One region of the Bacillus cereus group sp. BfR-BA-01316 genome, then DNA from elsewhere that is predicted to be linked to it. Evidence: riboswitches for the same ligand, from Rfam matches in the RefSeq annotation. Region 1 holds a riboswitch; the other holds the start of a gene.

Region 1 (3,430 bases):
TTATCAGGTGCTTTATCGTTTGCTTTCGCTCCGCTTGCATTATCTTTATTTCCCCCGCAAGCAGTTAGTAGTAGACTCGCCCCTAAAACTGATGCAACAACAGGTACAACTTTTTTTTCATTGTTCTTTCCTCCCTAAATGTGTTGTTCGTAACGTCATAATGTCCATGTCTTGAAGTGTAGCTATAGAAGAAGAGAAAACATATTATAAATATGTGTATATAGGTAATCAGGTGTTCTATATGTATATACATGTTGAACTATAATCTGTCGTTATATGTTTCAACTTAGTAGACATTACATTTTGGTGGTAAAATATTTCGTTTCTTTGATTATTTAGAATATTAACACTGGAAAGAACTATATGTCAATAATAAAAAACAGAGTATTAATTTCTTAAAATAATATATTAAGAAACAGATTTCCTTGTATCGGGGAATCTGTTTCTATTAATCTAATTTTCGATTTTTGCCCACTTGAAGTTTAACTGGCCTGCAAAGTCAACTTGCACAATTCCTTTTACATAAGAACGCTCTAGATAAGATTCTCCTTTTTGGTAAAGAGGAGCGATAACAGAGTCCTTAAATAATATTTTCTCTGATGCTAGTAACGCCTCCCAGCGAGCTTTTTCATCACCAGCCAAGGTAGTTTTAACTTTTTCAATTGTGTCATCAAACTCTTTATTAGAGTAATGATCTAAGTTGTAAGGGTTATTCGTCGTAAATAGTTCAAGGAATGTAATTGGATCAGCAAAGTCAGGGCTCCAACCGTCAATTCCAATTTCATATTCACCTTTTAATAATAATGAAACCTGCTGCTTACGTGGCTGAGGTTTTATATTAACTGTTAAGCCATCTAGGTTCTTTTCTAGTTGTTCTTTTAAAAATTCTCCTGTTTTCTTCTCAAGGTCACCGTCACTTGTTAATAGTTCTAATGTTATTTTTTCAGAACTAAGTTCTTGTTTTGCCTTTTTCCATAATTCCTTTGCGGATTTTGTATCTGTTTTCGTTAAGTCACCGTTCGCAGAGCGGAAGTCTGTTCCATCTGGCCCTTTCGCAAATTTTTTCGGAATGAGACTGTACGCTGGTGTAGAGCCATCATTCAATAGCGTATTTACAAAGGATTTTTGATCAATTGCTTTATCGATGGCTTGGCGTACAGATACGTTTTGCAGCACTTTGTTTTGTTGGTTCATACGTAAAAATTGTACGCCTACATTTGGACGTTCTTTAAAGTTCCCATCTTTTTTATACTTATCAACGAAATCAGATGTTAATTTTATACGGTCTAATTGTTTTGATTCAAATAAATTTACTTCCGTTGATTTCTCTTTTACAACGTTGAAATTGATTTCTTCGAGTTTGACATTATCTTTATCCCAATAGGTAGGGTTTTTCTTGAATTTAAAGCTTTGTTCATGCTTCCAATCGTTTAGTGTAAAAGCTCCGTTGTACAAGATTTTGTTATCTTCTAAAGCGTACTTATCACCTTGTGCTTTAAAAAATTCCTCGTTGATTGGTAGAAATGTTGGGAACGCCGTTAAGCTAATAAAGTATGGAACAGGACGCTCTAGTTCTACCTCAAACGTATGGTCATCAATTGCTTTTACACCAAGTTGATCGGCTGGAAGCTCTTTACTGTTAATTTTTTTAGCGTTTTTAATATCAAAGAATAAAAAAGCATATTCAGAGGCTGTTGCTGGATCAACAGCTCTTTGCCAAGCGAAGACAAAATCTTTCGCTGTTACAGGTGTGCCGTTCGACCATTTTGAATCTCGTAAATGGAATGTGTATTTCGTTTTATCGCTACTCACTTCATGAGACTTTGTGACACCAGGAACAGGTTTATTACCCTCGCCAAGATTGTATAAACCCTCAAATACGTTTCTCATTACTTGACCAGAATCAGTATCTGTAGCACGAGCCGTATCCATTGTTCGAATCTCAGTAGGTGAAGATAAGTTTAAAACTTGCTTACTAGGTGCCTCATCTTTTGCATTTGCTCCGCTCGCTTCGTTTTTATAACTACCGCAACCAGATAATAAAATACTTACTCCTACAACTGATGCAATACTGGGTACAAACTTCTTTTTCATTTGATTTTCCTCCTAAATAGTTAATAAGATTGGATGATGATGAGGGCAATGAAAAATAAAAAATCCCTCTTTTCGTATTGAGAAAGAGGGATTTTTACGTACAAGTTATGCACCCGTATATAAACGAAGTCCCTCATTCTATCTTTCAAGCATAAAGCTTGCAGGAAGTGGCACAGTATTCAAAATGAACCTGCTGCCGAGGTTTCAAAGGGCCAGTCCCTCCACCTCTCTTGATACAATGAGTAAACAAATGAATTTTATTAATTTTTGCGTTTATTTGATAATTCGAAATCTTACACCTTAGATAATGAAGTGTCAATCAAATGGGGTATAGTTTAAATTTTCAGTTTTATTAAAAATAAAAAAAACCACTGCATATGGCAGTGGTTTCCCTACTAGAAGTTAAAGTTATCTGGATCTGGACCAACGCGATGATTTTCATTTAAAGCTTGAATTGCTTTCATATCATCCGAGCTTAATTCAAAGTCGAAGATGTTTGCATTTTCAATAATGCGGTGTTCTTTAATAGACTTAGGGATTGTCACAACTTCATTTTGTAGATCCCAACGTAAAATAACTTGTGCAGTTGATTTATTATATTTTGTCGCAATTTCTTGTAATGTTGGATTATCCAGTAGTTGTCCTTGCATTAATGGTGACCAAGCCTCAAGCTGGATGTTATGTTCTTTACAGAAAGCATGTAATTCTTCTTGTGCTAAGCGAGGGTGGTATTCCACTTGGTTGACTATTGGCTTAATTTCAGCAATTTCAAATACGTCTTGTAAGTGGTGAATGTGGAAATTACTCACACCGATAGCACGAACACGACCATCTTTATAAAGCTGCTCTAAAGCTTTCCATGATTCAGTGTATTTTCCTTTTACAGGCCAATGTACTAAGTATAGATCTAAATATTCTAGACCTAATTTTTCTAATGTAGTTTCAAACGCTTGTAATGTTGACTCGTAACCTTGATCACTATTCCAAACCTTTGAAGTGATGAATAACTCTTCACGAGGAATACCAGATTCTTGAATTGCCTGTCCAACGCCTTCTTCGTTTTTATATATCGCAGCAGTATCGATACTACGGTATCCATTTTTTATAGCTGCTTTTACAGAATCAATTACTTCTGTACCATCTTCAACTTTAAAAACACCTAAGCCGAACCAAGGCATTTTCACGCCGTTATGTAATGTTGTATAGTCCTTTAAACTTGTTAAAGTCATATTAATTCCCCCTAGCTTTTTTATTGGTTGCTTCAACTGCTTGTTGAATGACTCCTAAAAAATTATTTTCATATAGAATTTTTAAGCCTTCAGCCGTTGAACCTCCT
Region 2 (3,430 bases), on a different contig from region 1:
CGTTTGATAAAATCCTATACTTATATTTTTATTGAAATATCAATAATTTAAAATACAGATTTATAGGTAATTCAGTTAGTTAACTCATGATATTATAGTTGTAATTTACGATTTACTTTAGAAAATGAAATAAGGAGGCTACACAATGCAAAACGCAGTAAAATTGGATGAAATCGATCATAAAATTATGAACCTGTTATATAAAAATGCGAGAATTTCTGTTTCAGAAATAGGACGGATTATATCCATGACGCAGCCTGCTGCAAAAGAACTGATTAACAAACTTGAAGATCAAGGAGTTATAGCGGCTTACAGAACAAAATTTGAGCCTTCCAAAATTAATAAAAACATTCAAGCATTCATTATGTTTAAAACGAGCCAATGCTCTGATTTTATCCAATTGTGTAATGCCGCTCCTGAAGTAACAGATCACCCATTATCTATTGAACAAAGAGATGGTATTAAACTAAATCGCATCCAAGAAATTGCTGAAGAGATTTGTTATCAAAATAACGAGGAAATAAATGATTAGTAAATAAAAAAGAGCATTGAAAAATCAATGTTCTTTTTTATTGCGTTTTTACTTGTTAATTAGATTTCCCTTCGAAAAGAGAACCTGTTATTCAAATCGAAAGTATTTTAACCACCTACCCCTGATTCCTCTGCACCTCCCTAAACTCCTCCTTCACCTTCTCTAACAACCCTTCTTCCGTAATTAATCGATATGCCGTATTCGCTAATGCCTTTGCCGATGTAATTAACGCTTTATCACCTAGTTCTGAACGAGCTGCTTCTCTAAATTCATTCGTATGAGCAATTAAGTCATCTGGCCCAATTTTAATGTAAGGATGAATTGTCGGTACGACTTGGCTTACGTTTCCTGCGTCTGTTGAGCCGATTCCTACTCTTTCTTTACGGTTTACATCTTCACCAAGTTGTTCTAGTTCTTCGGCTACGACGTCATTAAATGTTTCTGTTACGAGCAATTCATCGATTTCATTTTGGAATTGATGAATTTTCACTTTTGTACCTGTTGCTAGTGCTGCACCTTGTGCGATATTTCTTACTTTTTCTGTTACCTCAGCACATCTTGTTCTTGTTGCTGCGCGGATAAAGAATCGTGCCGATGCGTAATCAGGAATAATATTAGGCGCTTTTCCTCCTTCTGTAATGACTCCATGAATTTTCACATCTGATGGAAGTTGTTGGCGAAGTGCATTAATACTGTTATAAAGCTGGATAATCGCATCTAATGCGTTTATTCCTTCTTCAGGCGAAGCTGCTGCGTGAGCTGTTTTCCCGTAAAAATGAAAATCTAGTGGATCGACCGCTAGTGATGGACTCGTCGTCGCTGTTTTTCCGCTCGGATGAATCATAAGCGCCGCATCAATATTTTTAAATAAACCTGCTTTTACATAACTCGCTTTCGCACTACCATTTGGCCCACCCTCTTCTGCTGGTGTTCCGAACACGACAACTTCCCCGCCGATTTCTTCAAGTGTTTCTGATAATGCGATCGCTGCTGCAACGCTAATTGTTCCGATTAAATTGTGACCACACGCATGGCCGAGTCCTGGTAAAGCATCATACTCAGCTAAAAATGCGATTACTGGCCCTTGTTTTCCGGAACTTTTTCTTGCGATAAAGCCTGTTTCATGCCCAGCTATATTATGTTGCAATTGGAATCCTGCGCTTCCTAACAGTAAACTTAATGCTCTTGATGCGTAAAACTCTTGGTTACCAATCTCCGGATTCGCATGAATATCATGACTTGTTTTTATGTATTTTTCCTTATTTCTTTCTATACTTTCAGTAATTGTTTTTCTTTGTGACGTTACTCCTGTCGCTCCCATTTTTCTTCCTCCTTTTATTTTCACGTAAAAAAGCCTCTTTCTAAAAGATAGAAAGAGGCTTTTTTACGTGAAAATGAGCTTCTTTCTTATCTTTCAAGTTACCTTGCTGGAATTGGCACAGTATTCATATAGAATCCGCTGCCGAGGTTTCGTAGGGCCAGTCCCTCCACCTCTCGTGATAAGAATTTTCATAAAATTATATTAAATTATTTTTATTCTAAGTTCATTCCAGGCAAAAGTCAAGGAATTCCTATCCGAATTTACCGAATATCTAAAAACCCTTTTAATACGCCAATTGTCTCCGGTGCTTGTAGTCTTGCACATATGTACGGGAATTCCGTACTACCTTCAAACATCATTTGAGATGTGAGCGGTGCCCCTGCCCAAAAGATTTCATCATCGATTACTATAAACGGGTATGCTTTGTTTTGTCTTTGTAACTTTATATTTTTTAATGGAACTGGTCCATCACTATATACCGTTACTTGTGCATTCGTACGCATTAACGCTTGCCATACTCTTTTATCTACTTGCCTTGTGCTTGGAAGTGAAATGATAATTTGACGTTTTGCAGCTAAAATATCTTTTAGTAGTCCTTTCGGCTCTTCAAGATTCATTTCCATAAACCAACGTAAACGTTTCGATATTTTCCGCTCCCACACTTGTCTTGATGTCGTACGATCATATACATCTCCGTGACGTTCTATATGGGCTGTTAATTGTGATAACGCTTGTTTTCTCGATAAATTTTTACGCATGTAGTGGCAATCTGATAATTGAATGAACTTCCCTCTCGCTCTCGTAACTGCTACATTGACGAGACGATGGTTTTTATGATCAAAGAATAACACACCAGGACGTTCTTGCGGATAACTATCAACCGTATCAAAGATCATCATATCTCTTTCAGACCCTTGAAACTTATGAACTGTCGCCGCTAAAACTGGTATGTTTTGATATTTCGTTCTCTGCAACATTTCTCTAATGCACGTTGATAAAAAGCGGGACTGCGCCCTGTACGGCGTAACTACACCGATAGATTGAACACCATCTAACAATCCAATTAACATCATTTGCATCGCTACTAACCCAGACATAATATTAAAACGCGAACCTGAAGCAGCGTCTTTTAAAGAAAAAGCTCCCATTAAGCTCGTATCAAATAAAACACTAGCTTCATTTGCGAACGGTTGTAGTTTCGCAAGTTCTTTACGCTCTGAAACAGATGGATGATCGTAAACTCTATTTTTATAAATAAATGAATTCGTAAACTTCGATATATCCGCATGCATACGTCTTTGTTCCTGCAACATAAAAAGGTTGGGATGTGCTTCTGATTTATTTACAGAATTAACAATCCCTGCATGATAAAACATATCTTCACCGAGCCATTTTCGAACGAGTTCATGGTTTGCCATCGCAATCGGAGGTAATTGTAAAAAGTCACCACAAACGACAATACGTTTTCCAAGAGAAGCAGCTAATGCGATTTGCGGAACATATGCCATACTTACTTCATCTACAACAACTAAATCAAATGTGCGCTCATAAATAAGTGAATCAATGGCACATTTTGA

What was found. Region 1 has a riboswitch for S-adenosylmethionine ahead of MR071_RS14555 (peptide ABC transporter substrate-binding protein). Riboswitches for the same ligand answer to the same signal wherever they lie in the genome.
Positions count from the first base shown of each region.
Region 2: linked by a shared signal. The riboswitch ahead of MR071_RS15320 (M20 family metallopeptidase) and the one ahead of MR071_RS14555 (peptide ABC transporter substrate-binding protein) in region 1 are both predicted to bind S-adenosylmethionine.

Region 1 is NZ_JAKUGX010000017.1:54,054-57,483, reverse strand. It holds gene MR071_RS14555 (peptide ABC transporter substrate-binding protein) at 454-2,094, opposite strand; SAM riboswitch class I at 2,230-2,334, opposite strand; gene MR071_RS14550 (aldo/keto reductase) at 2,490-3,323, opposite strand; gene proC (pyrroline-5-carboxylate reductase) at 3,325-3,430, opposite strand, start outside.
Region 2 is NZ_JAKUGX010000019.1:23,331-26,760, reverse strand. It holds gene MR071_RS15325 (Lrp/AsnC family transcriptional regulator) at 146-532, shown strand; gene MR071_RS15320 (M20 family metallopeptidase) at 648-1,853, opposite strand; SAM riboswitch class I at 1,937-2,038, opposite strand; gene MR071_RS15315 (AAA domain-containing protein) at 2,114-3,430, opposite strand, start outside.